Regions from separate parts of the Micromonospora sp. WMMD1076 genome, predicted to be linked through region 1. Evidence: riboswitches for the same ligand, from Rfam matches in the RefSeq annotation. Region 1 holds a riboswitch; each other region holds the start of a gene.
What was found. Region 1 has a riboswitch for cyclic di-AMP ahead of O7622_RS26165 (hypothetical protein). Riboswitches for the same ligand answer to the same signal wherever they lie in the genome.
Positions count from the first base shown of each region.

Region 2: linked by a shared signal. The riboswitch ahead of O7622_RS04725 (C40 family peptidase) and the one ahead of O7622_RS26165 (hypothetical protein) in region 1 are both predicted to bind cyclic di-AMP.
Region 3: linked by a shared signal. The riboswitch ahead of O7622_RS07045 (hypothetical protein) and the one ahead of O7622_RS26165 (hypothetical protein) in region 1 are both predicted to bind cyclic di-AMP.

Region 1 covers NZ_CP120862.1:5,811,468-5,819,207, reverse strand. Annotated here, with positions in the region: gene O7622_RS26185 (BON domain-containing protein) at 1-247, opposite strand, end outside; gene O7622_RS26180 (hypothetical protein) at 408-812, opposite strand; gene O7622_RS26175 (STAS domain-containing protein) at 1,231-1,590, shown strand; gene O7622_RS26170 (SRPBCC family protein) at 1,695-2,147, shown strand; gene O7622_RS26165 (hypothetical protein) at 2,172-3,245, opposite strand; cyclic di-AMP (ydaO/yuaA leader) riboswitch at 3,250-3,380, opposite strand; gene O7622_RS26160 (cation diffusion facilitator family transporter) at 3,525-4,439, opposite strand; gene O7622_RS26155 (AAA family ATPase) at 4,544-6,658, opposite strand; gene O7622_RS26150 (alpha/beta hydrolase) at 6,782-7,696, opposite strand.
Region 2 covers NZ_CP120862.1:958,565-966,304, forward strand. Annotated here, with positions in the region: gene O7622_RS04715 (C40 family peptidase) at 1-68, shown strand, start outside; gene O7622_RS04720 (peptidoglycan recognition family protein) at 138-2,171, opposite strand; cyclic di-AMP (ydaO/yuaA leader) riboswitch at 2,410-2,544, shown strand; gene O7622_RS04725 (C40 family peptidase) at 2,558-3,589, shown strand; partial or broken gene dcd (dCTP deaminase) at 3,654-3,929, opposite strand; partial or broken gene O7622_RS29175 (hypothetical protein) at 4,125-4,919, opposite strand; partial or broken gene O7622_RS04740 (dCTP deaminase) at 4,965-5,270, opposite strand; gene O7622_RS04745 (pyridoxamine 5'-phosphate oxidase family protein) at 5,349-5,894, shown strand; gene O7622_RS04750 (zinc metalloprotease) at 5,966-6,958, opposite strand; tRNA gene O7622_RS04755 (tRNA-Gly) at 7,204-7,277, shown strand.
Region 3 covers NZ_CP120862.1:1,422,304-1,430,043, reverse strand. Annotated here, with positions in the region: gene O7622_RS07080 (sigma-70 family RNA polymerase sigma factor) at 1-239, shown strand, start outside; gene O7622_RS07075 (CsbD family protein) at 306-479, opposite strand; gene O7622_RS07070 (heavy metal translocating P-type ATPase) at 548-2,803, opposite strand; gene O7622_RS07065 (hypothetical protein) at 2,821-3,795, opposite strand; gene O7622_RS07060 (heavy-metal-associated domain-containing protein) at 3,832-4,038, opposite strand; gene O7622_RS07055 (metal-sensitive transcriptional regulator) at 4,119-4,418, shown strand; gene O7622_RS07050 (YibE/F family protein) at 4,573-5,847, shown strand; cyclic di-AMP (ydaO/yuaA leader) riboswitch at 6,002-6,133, shown strand; gene O7622_RS07045 (hypothetical protein) at 6,137-7,165, shown strand; gene O7622_RS07040 (carbonic anhydrase) at 7,224-7,740, opposite strand, start outside.

The DNA of each region.
Region 1 (7,740 bases):
GCCCGGCCGCGGTGTCGATCCGGACGGCGAGGTCGTTGGCGACCGCGCGGACGCGGGCGACCCGGTGCGCGGCCCGCTCGGCGGCCCACTTCTTGGCGTAGCTGTCCACCCGGCCGGTGAGCGTCACCACCCCCTCGGTGACTGTCACCCCGATCTCGTCCGGGCCGACCCGGGGCTCCCAGGTCAGCTCGTCGAGCACGGCGGACTGGATGTCCCGGTCGGTACGCGTGATCGTGTCGGTGGCCATCCGGCTCCCCCTCCCGTCGATCGCGGCGCGGGCACGTGGTCCCGCACCAGCGATCCTGCGCGCGCCCCGGGTGAGCGGGCCTCACCCGGCCCGGGTGAGGCTGCACGACGGCCGTCCCCGGGAGTCGCGGGGGCGGCCGTCGTCGTGTCGTACGGGCGGGTCAGCCGTCCAGGTCGGCCGGGGAGTTCGGCCGGTCCACGTCCACGAACTCGATCTCGTCCGCGGCGCGGTCCCGGCTGCCGGCGGCGCGTGCCGCCGTGCCGGCGGCCCAGCCGATCGCCGCGCCGGCGAGCGCCGCCGCGATCAGCAGCGTCCACGGCAGCGCGGGCCGGCGGCCGGCGAGCGCGTCGAACGCGAGGCCGGCCCGGCGGCGTGCCTCCTCGGCGGCGGTGCCGACCATGTCGGTGGCGTCGTCGGCGAGGCCGGAGGAACTGCGGCGGGCGGTCCGGGTGGCGTCGCGCACGCTGTCACCGGCGGAACCGACGGCCGAGACCAGGTGCTGCCACGCCTGGTCGGCGACCCGCTCGGCCTTGCCCCGGCGGTCCAGCAGGTTGGATCCGAACATCGTTGTACCTCCTCGGGTGCCGAAGGCCGGCGGCCACTTCGGACTCCGGTGTCCATCCGGCGGGTTCACTGTCTCCGGCAGTGCCCCACCGGCGCGCCCGGCAAACCATGCCGCGTTCGCGGCCCGCGAGCGGCGAACGGGACGAACCACCCTAACGTGCCGGGACCGGTGCCCGCGGGACGTGCGTGCGCCCGCTACCCTGGTCGGCGGATCGGCGGGTCCGCCCGGCCGCACGGCTGGTCGTGACCCGCCTTGAAGGGGAAACTGGAACCCGGAGGTCCGGATTGGGTACGCCCAGGTGTGCCCAGTTCGCGAATTGCTCATCCCGGGGGGTGGCGACCGGGCCGTTGGAGGAATACTCTCGGTCGCGGCCCGCGTACTGATGAGGCGCCCGTTTCGGGCGAGTGGAGGTGCTCGCGTGAGCCTGTCGATCGTGAAGTCGGTGCGGCCGGGTGGTGTCGTCCAGATCGCGCCCCGTGGGGAGATCGACGTCGACACCGCGTACGAGGTGCGGGAAGCGATCGCCGAGGTGCTCGCGAAGGGCCGCCCGGCGCGGATCGAGCTGAACATGCGGCTCGTCACGTTCATCGACTCGGTCGGCATCAGCGCCATGGTCGCCGGCTTCCAGACCTGCGAGGTCAGCGGCGTCAAGCTCGTGGTCACCGAGCCGAGCCGGTTCGTGCACCGGCAGCTCTGGGTGACCGGCCTGCTCGGCCTGTTCGGCGCGCCCGAGCCGTGGTTCGCCGACGACACCCCCGAGGTGCTGCCCGGCGCCTGAGCGTGCCGCTCACACCCCCTGCGGCCAGGGGACCTTCTACCCGTTGCCAGTCCGGCGTCGGTACGGGACGATCGTCGCGACGCACGACGGCGAGGGGGCCCCGCTTGCAGAGCAGCGACAGCTTCAGCTACACCGTGCAGGCCCGGTGCAGCCGGGCCGAAGCGGTGGCCCTGCTCGGTGACCTGAGTCGCCAGGGTGAGCTGCATCCGCTGATCGTCCGGGTCCGGAAGCTGCCGTCCCGGCCGGGCGCGCTGGCCAGCTACGCGATCACCGACCGGCTGCAACTCGGCCCGCTGCACTTCCCGGTCACGTACCAGGCGGACGTGCTGATCGCCGGCGAGGACGAGGTGGTCACGGTGGCGCGGCAGCAGCCCGCGACGACCGTCCGCAACCACACCCGGCTGCGCGACGAGCCCGACGGCACGGTACGCATCGACGTGGAGATCACGCTCACCGCGCCGGCGCCACTGTTCGGGTACGCGTTCCGCCAGGCCCGGGCGGCTCACCTGGGCCTGGCGGCGCGTCTCGGAGCGACCCTGGAGGGTCGGCCGGCCTGATCCGGCCGGCCCTCTCGGGGCGGCTCAGTACACCGACAGGTGCACGTGGTTGGTGTGGTCGCTGGACGGGTCGCCGTTGCCGCCGCTGTACGACTTCCACCCGCTGCTGGGCAGCCAGATCTGCTTGAACCAGATCACGTAGAGCACGGCGAGCGGGTCGGCGTTGCGCACGAAGTACGCGGCCAGGTTGTTGCCGTACGTCCGGTCACCGCCGGTGGCCACGCCGCCGAAGCCGTTCTTCTGCGCGGCGAAGTCGCAGGCCCGCCCCTTCGGGTGCTCACCCGAGCCGCTGGGCCGGTGGCACGAGACGTACCTGGTGAAGCCCGCCGCCTTGGCCTGTTGCAGCGCGTGCAGCGTGCGCGGGGTGATGCAGCCGTTCGCCGGGGTGGGGTCGTTGACGCTGCACGACTCCGACGGCCAGGAGCCGTCCGAGTTGCGCGGTGCCGGCTTCGCGTTCTTGCCGGAGGTGCCCTGGACGCTGCCACCGCCGCTGCTGCTGCGCGAGGTGCTGTCGTTCGCCACCTCCAGGGCGCGCTCGGCCTGCTCCTTGCGCTTGGCCATCACCGTCACCTGCTTGCGCTGTTCGCGGATCTCTGCGTCGAGCTGGGCGCGGGTGCGGGTGGCCTCGTCCCGGGTGGTGATCAGGTCGCGCAGCGTACGGTCCTCGTGCGCGGCGACCTGCTCCAGCGCGGCGGCCCGGTCCATGAAGCCCTCCGGGCTGCTGCTGCCGAGCAGCGCCCCGGCGGTGCCCAGGCGGCCGTTGCGGTACGCCACGACGGCGATCTCGCCGACCTTGGCGTCGCGGACGGCCAGTTCGGCGCCGACCGTCTTGAGCTGGTCGTTGAGCTGCTTCTGGCGGGTCACCGACCGGTTGAGCGCGGCCTTCGCCTCCAGCCAGCCCTTGCCGGCCGCGTCGAGCTGGGCACGCAGTTCGGGCGTGCCACCCTCGTCGTCGCCGGGCGCTGCGGCGAGCAGGCCGGTCACCGGCGCCGCGGAGGCGGGGGAGGCCGGAACGGTCGCGACGCCGAGGGCCAGCGTCGCGACGAGCAGGGCCGCCAACCGGGCGGCCGTCCGTCGTACAGGTGCCACTGCGGGCATGCACACGTCCTTCCGTCAACGCCGACCGGGTTAGCTGACGGGTTCGGGACGGAAAATCCCTACCGCTGACGCGGATGCACCCCACGTACGTGGTTCCCCGGCTCGTCCCTGCGGACGATTAGGCGACGGCCGCCCCACCGGGGCCGGGTGGCGTCCGCGGGTGCGGCCGCGACCGAGACTACCGGCGCTGCCCGGGCGCGGCTCCGTCGAGCAGCGCCACTAGGCGGGGCAAAACCGGCATAAGACTACATTAGCCACAGGGATTTAAGTGTGTCCTAATCACCACTCGGTCTGTCCGCACACTCCGGCCGACGCTCCGGGTTCGACCTGCAACGTGGCGTGATCGATGGAGAAGTCCTCGTGCAGGGCGGCCCGCGCGGCGGCCAGCACCACGCCCGGGTCCACGCCCGGGTCGGTGGTCAGGTGCGCCGAGGCCACCTCCATGCCCGAGGTGAGCGTCCAGACGTGCAGGTCGTGCACCTCGGCCACGCCGGGTACGGCGGCCAGCCGGTCGTGCACGGCTGTGACCTGGAGGTGCTCCGGCGCGGCCTGCACCAGGATGCGCAGCGCGGCCCGGCCGAGCCGCCAGGTGCGCGGCAGGATGAACAGGCCGATCCCGACGGCGACCAGCGGGTCCGCCCACCACCAGTCGGTCACCGTGATGACCAGCGCGGCGGCGATCACGCCGAGCGAGCCGAGCAGGTCGCCGAGCACCTCCAGGTACGCCCCGCGCAGGTTGATGCTCTCCTTCGACCCGGCGCGCAGCAGCGCGAACGCGATGATGTTGGCGAGCAGGCCGAGCACCGCCACCACGAGCATCGGGCCGGCCAGCACCTCCGGCGGCTCGCCGAACCGGCGTACCGCCTCGACCAGGACGTAGATCGCGACGGCGCCGAGCAGCACGGCGTTGGCGAGGGCGGCGAGCACCTCCAGCCGGTAGAGCCCGAACGTGCGCTGCGGGTCGGTGCCGGCGCGGCGGGTGGCGGTGATCGCGGCCAGCGCCATGCCGATGCCGAGGACGTCGGTGAACATGTGCCCGGCGTCGGAGAGCAGGGCCAGCGAGCCGGTTGTGAACGCGGCCACCGCCTCGACCACCATCAGGGCGGCGAGCAGCGCGAAGGCGGCCCAGAGGCGGCCCCGGTGGCGGTGTGCCGCGTTCGTCACCGCGCCGCTGTGGTCATGACCTGCGCCCACGCCAACACCCTTCCTGCCCCGTACCGGCCAGGCTCAATGTATGTTCACATCGCTATGTATGCAACTGAACTGTGGGTGACTTCCGGATCACTGCCGGGTCTCCGTCAGGTGGGGTCGAGCGTGGTGAGACGCTGGGTGGCCCGGGACAGCGCCACGTAGAGCGTGCGCACGCCCGAACCGGGATCGGCCCGGATCTCGCTCGGCGCCACCAGCACCACGCCGTCGTACTCCATGCCCTTGGCCTGCAGGCTGGTCACCACCTGGAGGCGGCCCGCGCCGAGCCCGCCCAGCCAGCCGGCCACCTCGTCCCGGCGCGGCACCGGCGTGATCACGCCGACGGTGCCCTCCACCTGCGCGAGCAGCGCCTCGGCCGCCTCGACCGTGGCCGCCGGCAGGTCGGCGGCGGGCACCGTGCGCTCGACCGGCGGCACGCCGGTGGACCGCACCGCGTCGGGCAGCGGCAGGTCCGGGTAGAGGCGGCGGATCTCCGCCGCCGCCACCGCGAAGATCTCCGCCGAGTTGCGGTAGTTGGTGGTCAGCTCGTAGCGGTGCCGCTTGCGCCGGCCCAGCGCCTGGTCACGGGCCCGGTCCAGCTCCTGCGGGTCGCCGGTCCAGGCGGTCTGCGCCGGGTCGCCGACCACCGTCCAGGACGCCAGCCGCCCGCGTCGGCCGATCATCCGCCACTGCATCGGCGAGACGTCCTGCGACTCGTCCACCACCACGTGCGCGTAGTCGCGGTAGTCGTCCGGACGCTCCCGCGCCGCCGCGCGGGCGGCGCGCTGCCGATCGGCGTACGTGCTCAGCTCACGCACGCCACCGGCGAGCTGGTACGGGTCGCGCTTGGGCCGGGCCCGCCGCACCGGCTTGCCGAGCAGCGCGTCCAGCTCGTCCAGCAGCGCGATGTCGGCCACCGTCAGTCCCTCGGCCGCCAGCGTCCGGTACGCGTCGCCGAGCAGCCGGATCTCCGCCGAGGAGAGGATGCCCCCGGCGTAGCGGCGCAGCCGGTCCGGGCGGGCCAGCCAGTCCAGCACGTGCCGCGGGTGCAGCCGGGGCCACCACGCCTTGAGGAACTCGCGGAACTCGGGCCGCTCGATGATCTCGTCCTCGAACGCGGGCTGCTCCGGCAGGCGGCCCACCCGCAGCGTGCGGGCCTGCGCGTAGAGCGCGGCGAGCACCGCGTCGAACGCCGCCCGGCGTACCTCGTTGCGGCGCGCCCCACGGGCCAGCGTCCGGTCCCGGACGGCGTCCAGCGCGGGGCGTTCCAGGCGCAGCAGCTCGCCCCGGTAGAGCAGGCGCAGCTCGGCGGGGGAGTCCGGCACCGCGTCGCGTACCGCGCGTTCCAGCACCCGGCGCATCCGCAGCGATCCCTTCACCGCCGCCACGTCCGGCGGGTCGGTCCGGGACGCGGACAGTCCGGGGAACAGCGAGCCGAGCGAGTGCAGCGTGGCGGTCTCCTCGCCCAGCGAGGGCAGCACCGAGGCGATGTACTCGACGAACACGCCGGACGGGCCGACCACCAGGATGCCGCCGCCGGCGTACCGGGCCCGGTCGGAGTAGAGCAGGTACGCGGCGCGGTGCAGCGCCACCGCCGTCTTCCCGGTACCCGGGCCGCCGGAGACGATCGTGACGCCGTTGCCGGGGGAACGGATCGCCTCGTCCTGCTCGCGCTGGATGGTGGCGACGATGTCGCGCATACCTCGGCCGGTGGCCCTCGACAGCGTGGCCAGCAGAGCCCCGTCACCGACCACCGCCATGTCCGGCGGGGCGGCCTCCGGGTCCAGCAGGTCGTCCTCGATCCGGGTGACCTTCTCGGACGCGGACTGGATCGTGCGCCGCCGCACCACGCCGCGCGGCTCGGCGGGCGTGGCCTGGTAGAACGCGGCGGCGGCGGGTGCCCGCCAGTCCACCACCAGCGTCTCCGCGTCCACGCCCCGCACACCGAGCCGGCCGACGTGCAGCACCTGCCCGGTACGCAGGTCCAGCCGGCCGAACACCAGCCCCTCGTGCTCGGCGTCCAGCACGTGCCGGCGCTGGGCGGCGTGGAAGACCATCGCGTCCCGCTCGACCAGCGCGCCGAAGTTGCCGACCCGGGCCAGCTGGTAGCCCTCCCGCTCGGCGTCGGCCGCCGACCGGCGCAGTTCGGCCAGCCGGGCGTACACCCGGTCGAGGTGGCGCTGCTCGGCGGCGATCTCCCGGTCCAGCGTGGTCTGGTCGGTCAACGCGGATGCTCCTGTGTTCGGAGGGCACGACGGGCTGAATGAGGGTACGGGCCGCCGGCAACCGCCACGCCGGGGCATGCCGCGCACGTGGCGTACGTCAGTGCCGTCGCGAGCCGGAGACGGTCAGAGACGGGTCGCCGGGCGTCCGGCCAGCACCCGGTCCAGCACGCCGGCGAGGGCCGCGTTCACCTCGTCGGGGCGCTCCATCATCAGCATGTGCCCGGCACCAGGGCAGACCGTCAGCTCCGTGGTGGGCAGCGCCGCCGCGATCGACTCGGCGCAGGGCGGCGGGGTGAGCCGGTCCCGGTCCCCGACCAGCGCGGCGGCCGGCAGCCCGCCGAGCGCGGCGAGCGTCTCCAGCCGGTGCTGGGCGCCGATCGAGGCCCGGAAACCGCCGATCGAGCGCAGCGTGGCCCGAGCCACCGCCGAGGTGACCAGGCGGATGTCGGCCGGGTCGCAGCGGTCGCCGAACAGCATCCAGCGGATGCTCGGGCGCAGCGCGCGCAGCAGCGCGTGCGGGGGCCGCCAACCGCCGCAGCGGGCCAGCACCCCGGCGCCGGCGGTCTCGGCCAGGCGGATCAGCCGGGTGATCCGGGGGGACAGGCCGTACGCGGTGTGCGTGTGCCCCTCGGCGGTGGTGGAGACGAAGACCAGCCCGGCGGTACGCGTGGCGAACCGGTCGGGGTGGCGGTGCGCGTACTCCATCACCGTCATCCCGCCCATCGAGTGCCCGACCAGGACGATCGGACCGGACGGGACGATCTCGTCGACCACCGCCGCCAGGTCGTCACCGAGCTGGGCGAGGGTGGCGTCGCGCAGCGCCAGGCAGCTCGACCGGCCGTGGCCGCGGGCGTCGTACGTGACCAGGCGGACCCGGCCGCCGAAGCGTTCCCGCAGCTCGGCGACCTGGCGGTGCCAGCTCCGCCCGTCCAGCGTCCAGCCGTGCAGCAGGACGGCGGTGACCTCGGCGTCGACCGGCCCGGTGACGCTGACGTGCAGGCGTACGTCGTCGGGGAGCCGCAGTTCCAGGTCCGGCATCGTCCACCTCCCGGGCCCGCCGATGTGTGTCCACCGGATGACCC
Region 2 (7,740 bases), 1.6 Mb from region 1:
CCGGCAAACCGGTCCAGGTGTCGAGCATCAACACCCAGCCGCTCGCCGGCTTCGTCCGGGTCAGCTGACACCACCTCTGCCGTCGGAAAGGCCCCCGGTCCGTGTGGACCGGGGGCCTTTCCGTGTGTGGTGGCGGGTCAGCGCGGCGCGCCGATCGGGGACGGCAGGATCAGCACGTCGTCCAGGTTCACGAACATGATCCGGTGACCGAACTGGACCTGCACGTAGCGGTTTTCGCCGCGGACCACGGTCCGGTCACCCGGTGCCGAACCGTCGAACGAGACCGCCCGGTAGTACTCGCCGGGCAGCACCCCGCCCACCGCGTACCGCTGGCCGGCGGCGAACGTGTACTGAAGCGGCGAGATGGTCTGGTACGGGATGGTGTCCGGGTAGGCGGCCTGCTCCGGGTAGGCCCGCCCGTACACCGGGATGGTGGCCTTGCCGGGCCGCGGCGTCACGACGAAGCCGGTGGCCCACTTGGCCGTCGGCGCGGAGGCCGGGTTGAGGAACCACGCCTTCTGGCCGAGGTACCAGATCGCTGTCCAGTCACCCTGGCGGCCGGCGAGCGCGTACGTCTGACCGGCCGAGGCGCGGGCGCCGTGGTCGGAGATGTACATCGTGTCCGGCGTGCCGTCCGGGCGCAGCCCGAGGTCGTTGACCAGCGGGGCGTCCAGGCTCGGCGCGGTCCGCAGGACCACCGCGGAAGAGCCGCGCGACGGGCACGGCTGGGCCGGCGGGGTGGGCGTCGGGACGCCGGGCGGCTGCTGGTTGCAGCCGAGGAACGCGGGCCGGTTGGTGGCGAAGTCCGGGTCGATGGTGACCAGGCCGGTCCGGGCCGTGCCGGTGGTCCGGAACGGCGCCTTCATCAGGTCGAAGTAGTGCGACCAGTCCCAGTACGGACCCGGATCCCAGTGCATGCCGCGCACCGTGCCGGCGGTGGTGCCGGGCACGTTGTCGTGGCCGATGATGTGCTGCCGGTCCATCGGGATGCCGAACTTCAGCGCCAGGTGGCGGACCAGCTTGGCGGAGGTCCGGTACATCGCCTCGGTGTACCAGGTGCCCTGGCCGGCGAAGCCCTCGTGCTCCAGGCCGATGGACTTGGCGTTGACGTACCAGTTGCCGGCGTGCCAGCCCACGTCCTTGGTCTTGACATGCTGGGCGATGTAGCCGTCCACCGAGCGCAGCGTGTAGTGCCAGGCCAGATAGTCGGCCCGCTTCACCAGGTCGACGCTCGGGCCGAAGTAGCCCTCGGTGTCGTGGATGACGATGTACTCGATCTTCTGCTGCTTCGGCCGGTTGCCCAGGTCGTGGTTGCCGTAGTCGCCCGGGTCGGCGCTGAGCTGCTCGTAGGGCGCGGGGATCCACTCACAGGCCAGCCGGACCGGGCACTCCAGCCCGTCCGGCCGCTCGGCGCGGCGCAGGCCGAGCCGGGTCACCGCGGAGCGGTCCGGCTTCGCGGCGGTCGCGGCGAGCGTGACCCGCTGCCCGTCGTCGGTGGTCCGGGTGGCGCCCTGGCCGAGCTGGTCGTAGACCTCGTCGGCGAAGGCCTCCGCGGCGTCGGCCGTGTCCGCGCCGGAGTAGCGGGCCACCGCGCCGTACCAGGCCGCCGGGTCGCTGCCGGCGCCGACCGGCCCGCCCAGAGCCTTCTGGTACGACGCCAGCAGCGCGGCGCCGCCGCGGATGTTCGCGGCCGGGTCGGTACGCAGCGCCCGCGCGTCGAACCCGGTGAGCGCGGCGGCGGCGTCGAGCGTCTGGAGGGAGGCGGGCGGCAGCGGCGTCTCCTGGGTCGGCGCGGCGGCGGTGGCCGGGTCGAGCGTGAGCGGGCGGGAGTCGTCGCCGCGCGGGTCCTCGTCCTCGTCGACGTGGGCGCTGCCCGGGGTGGCGAGGATGTGCGCGGCGTCGGTCAGGTGCATCGGGCCGTAGCCGCCGCTGGTGCTCGGCTGCCCGGTGTGGGTGTCCCAGCGGGACTCCAGATAGGAGACACCGAGCAGCACGTTCTGCGGTACGCCGTACTCGGCCGCTGCGGCGGCGTACTGTTGTTGCCGTTCCGAGGCGGGCGCGGCGGTGTCCGGCGCGGCTGTCACCGGGCCGGTGGTCGCCAGCGCGGTGGCTGTCGCCACTGCGGCGGCGAGCAGTATCCGTCTGCCCGACGGCGGGGCGGAGAGGTGCATCGAACCTCCTGGACAGGGATGGGGGTCACTGCGTTTCCACCCTCACTCCGCGCACCCGCGAGGGTCAATACCTTTCCAGCAGGTATTCTGTGTTGAAAGAAAACTTCACCTGTGGGCGAGGGCTGACCTGTCATCGCGTACGGAGTGTCACGCCGCTGGAAGTTGCGGATCGATAACGGCGGTCCCTACTCTGGTGAATCGTCGGCCGCACGTCTCACCGTCCAACCCGGTCGGTGACGGTCCGACACCGCCGAGTCGCCTCCGGGCGAGCCGGGGAACCAGGTACCTGGGGTGAATCCGCAGCGATGCGGTAGGGCGGCTCCCTTCCCGCCCGAATCCGTCAGCTAACCCGGTAGGCGATACGGAAGAAGGAGTACGGACGCCCGGTGGCACTCCATGCCCCGCGGCCGTCGTCGAACCGGTCGGTCGACCGGTCCCTCGGCGCGCCGCGTACCCGCTGGTCCCGCTTCACCATCGCCCTCGCCGCCCTCGTCGGCACCGCCGTCGTCCTGACCGGCGGCGCCACCGCGGCACACGCCGAACCCTCGGTCGCCGAGATCGAGGCGCAGATCGACAGCGACTGGAACAAACTCGAACCGGTCATCGAACAGGTGAACGCCGTACGCGAGCAGCTCGCCGCGCGGCGCAAGCAGGCCGACGCGCTCGGCCGGCAGATCGCACCCCTCCAGGCCCGGGTGGACGCCGCGCTCGGCCAGGTCGGCGGACTCGCCGCCGACGCCTACAAGGGCGACAACCTCTCCACTGTCAACGCGCTGCTGGGCAGCCGCTCGCCCGGCGACCTGGTCAACGGCCTGGAGCTGCTCGACCGCTTCGCGCACCGCCAGCACGAGCAGGTGCGATCCGTCGAGGCGCTGCGCGACGAACTGGCGGCCAAGAAGAGGCCGCTGGACGAGATGATCGCCGGGCTGGCGCGTACCGAGGCCCAGCTCGCGGTGAAGAAGAAGCAGATCGACGCCGAGATCGCCCGGCTGCAGAAGCTGCGGCTCAAGGTGTACGGCAACGGTGGCGGCGGCCCGCTGCGCCCGGCCCCCTGCCCGGCCGGCTACCCCGGTGGCCCGGCCGGGGCGGCGGTCAAGTTCGCCTGCGCCCAGATCGGCAAGATCTACGTCTGGGGCGCCGCCGGCCCGGACCATTTCGACTGCTCGGGCCTGACCATGGCGGCCTGGGCCAAGGGCGGCGTCTCGCTGCCGCACAACGCGCGCCAGCAGCACGGCATGACGAAGCGGGTGAGCCGGGCCGAGCTGCGCGCCGGTGACCTCGTCTTCTACTACGGCGACCTGCACCACGTGGCGATGTACGTGGGCGACGGCTGGGTGGTGCACGCCTCCCAGTCCGGCAAGCCGATCACCATGAAGCGGGTCGACGACGGCGACATCAACAGCTACGGCCGGGTGTAAGGAAGGGCCCCCTCTTAACGCCTCCGGTAGAGGAGGGGGCCCCTGTTAACAACTGCGGGTGCCGTCAGCGCGTCGGCCAGGTGCGCCAGCTCCGCCAGGACCGGCTCGGCGTCGGGCCGCGCTGGCCCTGGTACCGCGAACCGTAGACGGCCGAGCCGTACGGGTGCTCGGCCGGCGAGGAGAGCCGGAAGATGCAGAGCTGCCCGATCTTCATGCCCGGCCAGAGCGTGATCGGCAGGTTCGCCACGTTCGACAGCTCCAGCGTGACGTGACCGGAGAAGCCCGGGTCGATGAAACCGGCTGTCGAGTGGGTCAGCAGCCCCAGACGCCCGAGGCTCGAGTTGTGTGTGGGAATGAACGATCGCCCGGCGAGGAACATCCCGCGTGGATCGTTCACCTCGATGCAGCGAACAGGTACGGATTCCATCGGCTGTACGGCGACGATCGATCGAAATCGGTGGAAGCGATCGAGCTTCTGCCTGGCCAGTTTCCGAGGAAGCCGGAAAACCGGAACATGCGGCGTGAACTTCACCTGGTACGCCGGGCCCTTGTCGACGCCGTTGAGCATCGCCCGCTTCTTTCGTTTGACTGGTCGAAGGCCGAGGCTGGCGGCCAGTTCGACCACTGCGTCCGTCAGATGTTCCCTGGTGCTGACGAACTCACACCGACCCCGGTCATCGACGTAACCATCGATGTCCATCAGTCCCTGTAGCAGGGCCACGCGCTGACTTATGTCCGCGGTCAGGTACAGCTGCGGCACATGCTTGTTTCCCAGCACTCCGAGACGTCTGAGGCAACTGGAGAGAGAGTCGTTAGGCATGAACCCATCGGTGCTGTCGTCGCGGGTATGGCCCGTTCCACCGATCCGGTAGCCGTATGGGGCGACGGTCTTCCGCACCAGGTAGCCAGCCCGTCGGATCTCCTCAAGGATCGGCTCGTCGGCGCAGGTGAACTCGGCGTTGGCGGATGTCCCGTCGCCGAGCCATGCGCCCAGCACGTACGGATCGATGGGCAGCTCGCGGGTGGGATATTGAACCGGCTCGGCGAGTGCGACTTGGTGGTTGACCTCGCCGTCGCCGTAGTGAAGGTCCGAGGCGATCTCCACGGTCGTCCGGATCATCCCGCCGGTCATCGTTCCGCGGGCGATTCGCTTCCGCTCCACCCGCGTGGTCGTCATCCAGCGGTGATCGGCGTCGGCGACGATCGACTCTCCGTCGGAGAATGCGACGCGAAAGCATGGGCGACCGGACATGACCTCAGTGGCAGAACGAACCAGTACCGGGCGGCCGCGATCGTCGAAGACGTGGTCGCCGACCTTGAGATCGCCCATGACGGTCCAGCCGGAGGGTGTCGGCACCGGCGTGTCGAGTGCGAGCGCCTTTCCCTCCAAGCGTCCAGCAAGTTGGTTGCCCAACGTGATGACTTCTAGTGTGGAGGCGAGGACGAACTCACCCGGATGCAGCACGAACGGGTGCCCGTCGGCCACGTCGATCGCCGACGTCAGGTCGTCCTGCTGGACCGACGGATCGATGTGCGTGTAGAGGTGGTTGTTGAAGACCCGGAACAGCCGGTCCAGGCGTACATCGATGCTCGACGGCTGCACCAGCGTGGGCTCGAAGGGCTCCAGCGCGAGCGTGCCGGCCTTGATCTCGGAGACCAGGTCGCGGTCGGAGAGCAGCATCGGAACACCATAGCGACAGGTGCCGGTGACCTGCGTGTCGCACTACATCTTCGTACACTTGTTCGATAGGGTGTCCGCATGGCTTCCTGGTCCGAATTCGCCGCCGACGAGCCCCGCCTCGCCGGCGAGATCCGCCTCCTGATGCAGCAGTACGGGCCGGGCTTCGGCTACCTCGCCACGGTCCGCGCCGACGGCGGCCCCCGGGTCCACCCGGTCTCCCCGGTGTTCACCGCCGACGGCCTCTGGTGCTTCGTCGTCGACTCGCCGAAGCGCCGTGACCTCGAACGCGACGGCCGCTACGCGCTGCACTCGTTCCCGCCGGAGGAGAGCGACGACGAGGCGTACGTCGCGGGCCGCGCCCGGCCGGTGACCGACCCGGCCACTGTGACGCGGCTGGCCCGGATCGCCCGGGCGTCGCCGCAGGGCGACTGGCGGCTGTTCGAGTTCACCGTCGAGGCGGCGATGCTGACCCGCCGTGATCCGGTGGCCCAGCCCGGCGCCGCCCCGCCGCAGGTGCGGGTCTGGCTCGATCCGCGCGGGGCCGAACCCGTCCGGCGTGACCCGGTGGCCGCGGACGGCCGGCGCGGGCGGCACGGCTTCGACACCCGCCGCCCGGCCGCCTGACCCCACCACGACGAAAGCGGTGCCGGCCCCGTCCGAGGACAGGGCCGGCACCGGTACGCGGAGCGAGGAGGTCAGGCTGCGCGGTAGGCGTTCCACGCGCTGAGCATGCGGCTCGCCTGGCCGGCGGTGAACTGGTACATGCAGGAGTCGTACGTGTAGTCCATGAAGTTGGTGATCGGGTCCTTGCCCGCGGTCGAGCAGGTGTCGCGGCCGGTCGGGCACTGGTACGCCGGGGACGCCTCGGCCGGGGTGTCGGAGACGCTGTCGCCCGAGCCGGAGCAGCCGCCCTGGAAGGTGTGGTAGAGGTTCAGCCAGTGGCCGACCTCGTGGGTGCCGGTGTCACCCTGGTTGTAGTTGGTCGCGGTGCCGCCGGGCAGCGACTCGTTCAGCACGACCACGCCGTCCATCTTGTCCAGCGTCCGCTTCGGGAACGTCGCCCAGCCCAGCAGGCTGTCGCTCAGCTCGCCCAGGTAGATGTTCAGCGTGTTCTTGCCGCCCACACGTAGCGAGGTCTTCATCGAGCGCTCGGCGGAGGAGCCCTGCACGATCGGGTACCACGACGGGTTCGTCACCCGGTTGATCTTCGTGAGCTGGAACCCGAACGCGGTGGCGGCGCCGCCGGTCGAGCCCGCGTACGACTGGTTCAGCACTGTGATCTGCTGGTTGATCATCGAGTCGGTGATGTTGCCGCCGGCCCGGGTGCTGTTCTCCTGGATGACGTGCACGACGACCGGGATCGTCACGGTGGCCAGCGGGGCGACGGCGCCGGTCCGGAAGTTGGCCCGCTCCCGCTGCGCGGCGGCGAGGTCGGCCTCGCGCTCACGGACCTGCTTGGCGGTCAGGTGGTTGGGGTCGAGCTTGGCGTTGCCGCCCTTCGCGACGCGAGCGTTGGCGTGCTCGTCGGCGTGGGCGTCGGCCGGCTCGGCGCAGACGTCGGCCGGGGCGGCCGAGAAGGCCGAAGCAGCGGGGACGACGCCGACGGCGGCGGTGCTGAGCAGCAGCGCGAGGGTCGACGTCGCGACACCGGCGGTACGCCGGGTCAGCAGGTTGGGACGGAGTCCCATGGGCCCACCTCTTTCTGACGGCGTGGCAGGGGGTGTGTCACGCCGGTTCGGAAACGTGGGGCAGACGTTACATCCCATCGAAAGATTTGAGAACGCCCATACGTTGCCGACGTTGGACGCTTGATCCACTCCAGCTCGGGGAGGTGGCGGGGTCAACCGCTCGTCGATGCCGCCACGTCGCCGAAGTGGCGCGCGGGCACCTGGATGCACGGGGGTGGTGACCTTCAGGTAGACTGGTGCCGCCTGCGGGTGTAGTTCAATGGCAGAACATCAGCTTCCCAAGCTGACAGTGCGGGTTCGATTCCCGTCACCCGCTCCACCGCGAAGGCCCTGATCAGGACAAGAGTCCCGAGTCGGGGCCTTCGATGTTCAGCGGCCGGCCAGCACGACCCGTGTCATTGGCGTGCCATCACGGTCCGGCCGGTGGCTGCGGCGGATCCCCCTGGTTGGCCGTGCCGGTCGTGGTCTCCGGCCGCCGGCCCTGCTGGGCGCCGCCTGCGCCGCCGGCGTCTCGGGCTACAAGCAGAGTGACCCCACGGATGCCGCGCTCGATGATCCTTTTCTCATCAGCGCTACGTGGCGCCGGTATCGAGCGCCCTCGCGTCGGAGCCCGGTGGCTGGCTCGTGGCGAGAGAACCCCATATCGAGTACAGCCGTCAGATCCGGAGCCGAACCGTGCCGTCGGTGGAGATCGTCGTCGGCACATTCTGACCCATGTGGATGTCCTGTGAGCCGGGCGCGAGGCCACTGCTTGTCGGCCGTCGTCGGTACGATCGCGCGAT
Region 3 (7,740 bases), 2.1 Mb from region 1:
TGGCCATGGTGGACGGCCCGCGTGCCGGGCTGTCGCTGCTGGCCACGCTCGACGCCGACGACCGGACCGCGGGCCACCACCGGCTCGCCGCCGTCCGCGCGCACCTGCTCGACATGGCCGGTGACCGTACGGAGGCCCGGGCCGCGTACCTGGCCGCCGCCCGGGCCACCACGAGCCTGCCGGAGCGGCGTCATCTGGAGGTACGGGCCGCGCGCCTGGCCGGTGACCGGCCGCGCTGACCCGCGCCTGGACAGCACTCCGGGCCGGCCCGTGGGCCGACCCGGTGGTGTGTGTGCGTCGCGTACTCAGCTCTTGAAGGCGTCCTTGATCTTCTCGCCGGCCTGCTTGAGCTTGGCGCCGGCCTGGTCGTTGCGGCCCTCGGCCTCGAGGCGCTCGTTGTCGGTCGCCCGGCCGATGCCCTCCTTGACCTTGCCCGCGGCGTCCTGCGACGTGTTGTCGATCTTGTCGTCCAGACCCATGATGACCTCCACTGATGCGGTTGCCTGACGACAACTGGTTACCCCGCCGGCCACCGGCTCAACCCCCCTCACCCGATCGGGCGGAAGCGCCGCAGCCGCAGGCTGTTGCCCACCACGAACACCGACGAGAACGCCATCGCCGCCCCGGCGAGCATCGGGTTGAGCAGCCCGGCCGCCGCCAGCGGCAGCGCCGCGACGTTGTAGGCGAACGCCCAGAACAGGTTGCCCTTGATGATCGCCAGCGTCCGCCGGGAGAGCCGGATGGCGTCCGCGGCGGCCATCAGGTCGCCCCGGACCAGCGTCAGGTCGGCCGCCTCGATGGCCGCGTCAGTGCCGGTGCCCATGGCCAGCCCGAGGTCGGCCCGGGCCAGCGCGGCGGCGTCGTTCACCCCGTCGCCGACCATGGCGACCACCCGGCCCTCGCGCTGGAGCCGCTCGACCACGTCGACCTTGTCGGCGGGCAGCACCTCCGCGATCACCTCGTCGATGCCGACCTCGGCCGCCACCGCCTTCGCCACGGTGGTGTTGTCGCCGGTGAGCAGCACCGGCTTCAGGCCCAGCTCACGCAGCCGCGCGACAGCCGCCCGGCTGGTCGGCTTCACCGCGTCGGCCACCGCGAGCACGCCCCGGGCCCGCCCGTCCCAGCCGGCCAGGATCGCCGTCCGCCCGGCGGCCTCCGCGCCGGCCGCGGCCCGCTCGACCTCCTCGGGTACGTCGAGACCCCGCTCCCGCAGCAGCCAGGCCCGGCCGACCACCACGGTCCGGCCGTCGACGGTGCCGGTCACGCCCAGCCCTTCGGCGTTGGCGAACCCGCCGACCGCCGGCAGCGGCCCGGCCTCGACCGCGGCCTCGGCGACGGCCCGCGCGATCGGGTGCTCGGAGGCGGCCTCCAGCGCGCCGGCCACCCGGAGCAGTTCGGCCGCGTCCTCGCCGTCGGCGGGCAGCACCTCGGCCAGCGCCATCCGGCCGGTGGTGACGGTGCCGGTCTTGTCCAGCACCACTGTGTCGACCCGGCGGGTGGACTCCAGCACCTCCGGCCCCTTGATCAGCACACCGAGTTGCGCGCCGCGTCCGGTGCCGACGAGCAGCGCGGTCGGGGTGGCCAGGCCGAGCGCGCACGGGCAGGCGATGATCAGTACGGCCACCGCGGCGGTGAACGCGGCGGTCGGCCCGGAGCCGGTGCCCAGCCACCAGCCGAGCGTGCCGGCGGCCAGCGCGATCACGATCGGCACGAACACACCGGAGATCCGGTCGGCGAGCCGCTGCACCGCCGCCTTGCCGGTCTGCGCCTGCTCCACCAGCCGCGTCATCTGGGCGAGCTGGGTGTCCCCGCCGACCCGGGTGGCCCGGACCACCAGCCGGCCGCCCGCGTTCACCGTGGCGCCGACCACGGGGTCGCCGGGCCCGACCTCGACCGGCACCGACTCGCCGGTGAGCATGCTGGCGTCGACAGCGGAGGTGCCCTCCTCGACCACGCCGTCGGTGGCGACCTTCTCGCCGGGCCGGACCACGAACCGGTCCCCGACCGCGAGCCGGCCGACCGGGATCCGGGTCTCCTGCCCGCCGCGCAGCACCGCCACGTCCTTGGCGCCGAGTTCGAGCAGGGCGCGCAGCGCCGATCCGGCGGTGCGCTTGGAGCGGGCCTCGAAGTACCGCCCGGCCAGGATGAACACGGTCACCCCGGCGGCGGCCTCCAGGTAGATGTTGCCGGCGCCGTCGCCGCGGGTGATGTCGAAGCTGAACGGGTGCGTCATCCCGGGCATGCCGGCGTCGCCGAGGAACAGGGCCCAGAGCGACCAGCCGAACGCGGCCAGCGTGCCGAGCGAGACGAGCGTGTCCATGGTCGCCGCGCCGTGCCGCAGGTTGACCAGCGCGGCGCGGTGGAACGGCAGCCCGCCCCAGACCACCACCGGGGCGGCCAGCGTGAGCGAGGCCCACTGCCAGTAGTCGAACTGCCAGGCCGGAACCATGGCGAGCACGATCACCGGCAGGGTGAGCACGGCGGAGACCCAGAGCCGGGTACGCGCCGTGCGCAGTTCGTCCACCGGCTCCCCGGCCGCTGCCGTCTCCGCCTGCTCGGGCGGCGGCGGCACCACGGCGGTGTAGCCGGTCTTCTCGACGGTGGCGATCAGGTCGGCCGGCGCGATGTCGTCGGCGTACCGGACGGTGGCCTTCTCGGTGGCGTAGTTCACCGTGGCCTCGACGCCGTCCATCCGGTTGAGCTTCTTCTCGATCCGGGCGGCGCAGGACGCGCAGGTCATCCCGCCGATCGCCAGTTCGATCAGGTTCGGCGCGGTGGGCAGCGCCTTTCCCGTGGCAGTCATCGCGGCACCTCCGGCGCTCAACTGTGCCCGTGCCCCGGGGTGCCGTGTCCGGCGTCCGGGGTCGGTGCGGTGGTGGATGCCGGCGCGGCGGGCGGCGGCGCGGTCTGGTCGCCGGCCAGGACGGTGAACTCGGCGGTGTGCACCGCGTCGCCGTGCCGGAAGTCCAGGTAGAGACGGTACGCCCCGGCCGAGGGCACCTCGGCGGCGAACGTGATCGCCGGACCGGCCGGTGTGCGCCCGTCGCCGGGCGTGCCCTCCGGGTGCACGTGCAGGTACGCCAGGTCGCCCTGCCGCAGCGCCACCAGGTGCCCGTACGCGCCGAGGTAGGGCGCAAGGTCGGTGACCGGCCGCCCGTCACGGCTGACGGAGAGCGTGAGCCGGCTGGTCCGGCCCGGCTCCGGTGTGCCGGTCAGGGTGACCGTGTAGCCGTCGACTGTGGTGCTGGTCGCCGGTGCCGGCAGCGGCCGGGCGGTCAGCTCCCCGGGGACCGTGACGTCCAGGCCGAGGGTGAGCGGCTCCCCGCCTTCGGGTGTGAAGTCGGCGAACGCCCGCCAGACGCCGGGGCCGCCCAGCGGCGAGGCGACCCGCCAGGTGCCGTCGCCGGTCATCTCCGGGTGGACGTGCCGGAACCCGGAGAGGTCCCGGCGGGCGACGATCAGGTGCATGCGCTTGTCGTGGGCCACCTCGAAGCGGGTGACCGGGGCGCCGTCCGGGCCGGTGATCCGGAAGGCGAACTGCCCGGCCGGGGCGGCGGCGGGCTGGAACGTGTAGCCGCGTTCGGAGACGAGCAGCCCGCCGGGCAGGTGCGCGGGGGCGCCGCCCGCGTGGCTCTCGTCACCGTGACCGGCGTCGCCGGCCCCGTGGTCGCTGTCGTCGTGGCGGGTCTCGGCGGCCGGCGTGACGGGATCGGCCAGGTTGCCGATCCCGTACGCCGCGCCGAACACCGCCACGAGGCCGAGCGCGAAGCCGCTGAGCTTCGTCGCCGTGTTCATGGTGTCTCCTCGGTTGTCGCGGGTCCGCCGGACCCGTCACGCACCGGCGAGGTCGTAGCCGGCCTCGTCGACCGCCGCGCGGACCGCGTCCGCGTCCAGCGGGTTCTGACTGGTGACGGTGACCCGGCCGCCGGCCAGGTCGACCTGGACGTCGGTGACGCCCGGAAGCGCGCTCAGCTCGGTGCTCACCGAGTTGACGCAGTGCCCGCAGGTCATGCCGTTCACCTGGTAGGTGGTCTCCATCTCGCCCTCCGATCTGATACCCCCTAGGGGTACGTTCGGAACGTTAGCATACCCCCGAGGGGTACGCTATCCTCGGTCTCATGACCGCGCCGTCCAGCCCGACCCGGGGCTACACCGCCAGCAAGGACCAACTCCTCGGCCGGCTCCGCCGGATCGAGGGCCAGGTCCGTGGCATCGAGAAGATGGTCGAGGACGACCGCTACTGCATCGACGTGCTGACGCAGATCTCGGCCATCCAGGCGGCGCTGGACAAGGTCGGGCTGGGCCTGCTCGACGGGCACGCCCGGCACTGCATGCACGAGGGCGCCGCCGAGGGCCGGGCCGACGAGATGGCGACCGAGATGATGGCCGCCGTCGGCCGCCTGATGAAGCGCGGCTGAGCGGAGACCTCCGGTCGCGGCGTCCGGGAGCGGCCGGCCGGGCCGCCTACCATGGCCGGGCGACGACCCGGACGTGGTCGACACGTCCGCGCCGGCCGGGTGACCAGACCGGTCCGGCGGACCAGGCGTCGCCGCGACCGTTGGGAGAGACGCCATGGGTGCCGACCACACCCGCCCCGCACCCGCCGCACCGCCGGGCGTACGACGGCTGCTCGTCGCCGTGGTGGTGCCGCTGTTCGCGCTCACCGTGATCGCGACGCTGGTGCTCTGGCCCCGGCAGGACCGGGAGCCGGTCGGCGGAGCGGACGTCCCCCGCTACCACGGCACAGTGACCCGTGTGGTCACCGAGCCCTGCCCGCCGACCCCGGAGGCGCCGGACGGCGGGGGTGGCCCCTGCGGCACTGTGACAGTCACCGCCGAGCAGGGCCCGGACGCGGGCCGGCAGGTCGAGACGCCGATCCCGGCCGGGCCCGGCGCACCCCGGGTCGCGGTCGGCGACGAGGTCGTCCTGGTCGAGCTGACCGACCCGGGCGACCCGGCGGTGAAGTCCTACAACATCGCCGAGCACCAGCGCGGTACGCCGCTGATCTGGCTGATGGTGCTGTTCGCCGCCGCGATCGTGGCGTTCGGCCGCTGGCGCGGGCTCGCCGCGCTCGGCGGCCTGGTGGCCAGCTTCGCCATCCTCCTCGGCTTCGTGCTGCCGGGCATCGGCGCCGGCCAGCCACCGTTGCTGGTGGCGATCGTGGGCGCCGCGTTGATCATGTTCGTGGTGCTCTACCTGACCCACGGGATCACCGCGCAGACGTCGGTGGCGGTGCTCGGCACGCTCGGCAGCCTGGTGGTCACCGGCGTGCTCGGCCTGCTCGCCACGTCCGCCACCCACCTGACCGGTTTCGGCAGCGAGGACGCCACCACGCTGTCCATGTTCCAGGGCGGCGTGGACCTGCACGGGCTGCTGCTGGCCGGCATCATCATCGGCTCGCTGGGCGTGCTGGACGACGTCACAGTCACCCAGGCGGCCACCGTCACCGAACTGGCGCACGCCAACCCCGGGCTGTCCCGGCGGCAGCTCTACCGGGCGGCGACCCGGGTCGGCCGGGCCCACATCGCATCCACAGTCAACACCATCGTGCTGGCGTACGCGGGCGCCTCGCTGCCGCTGCTGCTCCTCCTGGTCGCCGATTCCCGCCCGGTGAGCGAGATCCTCACCAGCGAGTTCCTCGCCCAGGAGATCGTCCGCAGCGCGGTGGCGACGCTCGGCCTGATCGCCGCCGTACCGCTGACGACCGGACTGGCCGCGATCGTGACCACCGCCGGGCGGCGCTCGGGCGGCGCGGAGCCTGCGCCACCCGCGGCCCGGCCGCCGGCCGGACGCCACGACGCGCTGGAGGCCCTGGGCGGCGGAAAGAGCACGGAGGCCGCATGGTGACACTCCGCAGCGTGACCATCGATTTCAAACGCGACGCTGGTCACGGTGCGCCACGGCGAAATCTCGCTATTGGTCGGCTTCCGGACGTAGATCCTCAGGAGTGCTGTCAGGTAACCTCGCTGCCGGTCACCGCCGAAGGCGCGCACCGGCGCCAGCGGTGCCGCCGCCCAATCGCCCGCGGGCGAGCCGGGGAACCAGGTACATGGGGTGAATCCGCGACAGCGGTAGGGGCCACTTCCGTCCCGAACCCGTCAGCTAACCCGGTCGGCGGCCGACGGAAGGGAACACTGTGACGGCACCCCTGCGCCGCTGGCTGACACCCGTGGTGGCCGTGCTGGCCTCGCTGGCCGTGCTGGCCGGGCCGACCCCGGCGACCGCGGCCCCCACCGCGGCGGCCCCCGGCACCCCCTCGGGACACGAGGAGGACGGCGAACCGCCGCTCATCACCGAGGCGATCGACGCCGCCAACCGGGCCTTCCTCCAGGCCAAGGCGAAGCTCGCCAAGTCGCAGGACCGCCAGCGGCGGCTGGCGGCCGAGGTGAGGACGGCACAGGCCGAGCTCGAAGCGCTCAGCCCGCAGGTCAACCAGCTCGCCGCCCAGTCCTACCGGACCGGCCGGATGGGCGCGATGGCGATGCTGCTGGAGAGCAACTCGCCCGACTCGTTCGTCCGCCGGGTCAACGCCCTGGACGAGCTGAACCTCCTCAACGCGCAGCGCCTGGCCGCCATCAACGCGGTCAAGACCCGCGCCGAGCAGGCCAAGATCGCGCTCGACGCCGAGGTGCGCGAGCAGGAGAAGCAGAAGAACGCGATGGAGCGCGAGAAGGTGCAGGCCGAGCGCGCGCTGAAGCTCGTCGGCGGTCTCGGCTTCACCGGCGGCCTGGTCTCCGCCACCTCACCGGTCGCCAAGATCGGCCCCGGCCGTACCGCCGACGGCGGGTGGAAGGCGGAGTCGTGCAGCGAGGACGACCCGACCACCTCGGGCTGCGTCACGCCGCGCACGTTGCACGCGTACAAGGAGGTCCGGCGCGCGGGCTTCAAGCGCTTCGTGGGCTGCTACCGGCCCGGCGGGCCGTGGGAGCACCCCAAGGGCAAGGCGTGTGACTGGTCGCTCCAGAACAGCGGCTTCGCGGCCTGGCACAACAACGACACCCGCAGGTACGGCAACGAGGTGGCCGCCTTCCTCATCCGCAACGCCGACCGGCTGGGCATCTACTACGTCATCTGGAACCGGCAGATCTGGTTCCCGGCCACCGGCTGGAGTTCGTACAGCGGACCCTCGAACCACACCGACCACGTCCACATGTCGATGCTCTGACCCGGGCACAGCGAGAAGGGGCCGCCCGAGGGCGGCCCTTCTTCGTCATCCGTGCGTGTCAGCCGGCCAGCGCCGGGTCGGCGGGCGCCGCCGGAGCGGGCAGCGGAGCCGGGGACTGCGCCACGGTCCGCACCTCGCCGCCGGCGAGCCGGTACGACATGCCCACCACCGTGCACCGCCCGGCCGCCACCCGCTCGGCCAGCACGGCGGACCGGGCCAGCAGCGTCTCGACGGTCTGCGCGATGTGGACGTCGACGATGCCGTCCAGGTCGTCCACGCCCTGGCGGGCGGCGCGCAGCAGGCTGGGCGAGACCGCGTCCACCACCGCGCCCAGGTGCCCGACCGGGGCGGCGCCGGTCCGGAACCCCTCCCGGGCGGCCTGGACCGCGCCGCACGAGTCGTGCCCGAGCACCACCACGAGCGGGGTGCCGAGCACGGTGACCGCGTACTCGACGCTGCCGAGCACCTCCGGCCCCGCGGTGTGCCCGGCCGTCCGCACCACGAAGAGGTCACCGAGACCGCGGTCGAAGATGATCTCGGCGGCGAGCCGCGAGTCGGAGCAGCCGACGATCACC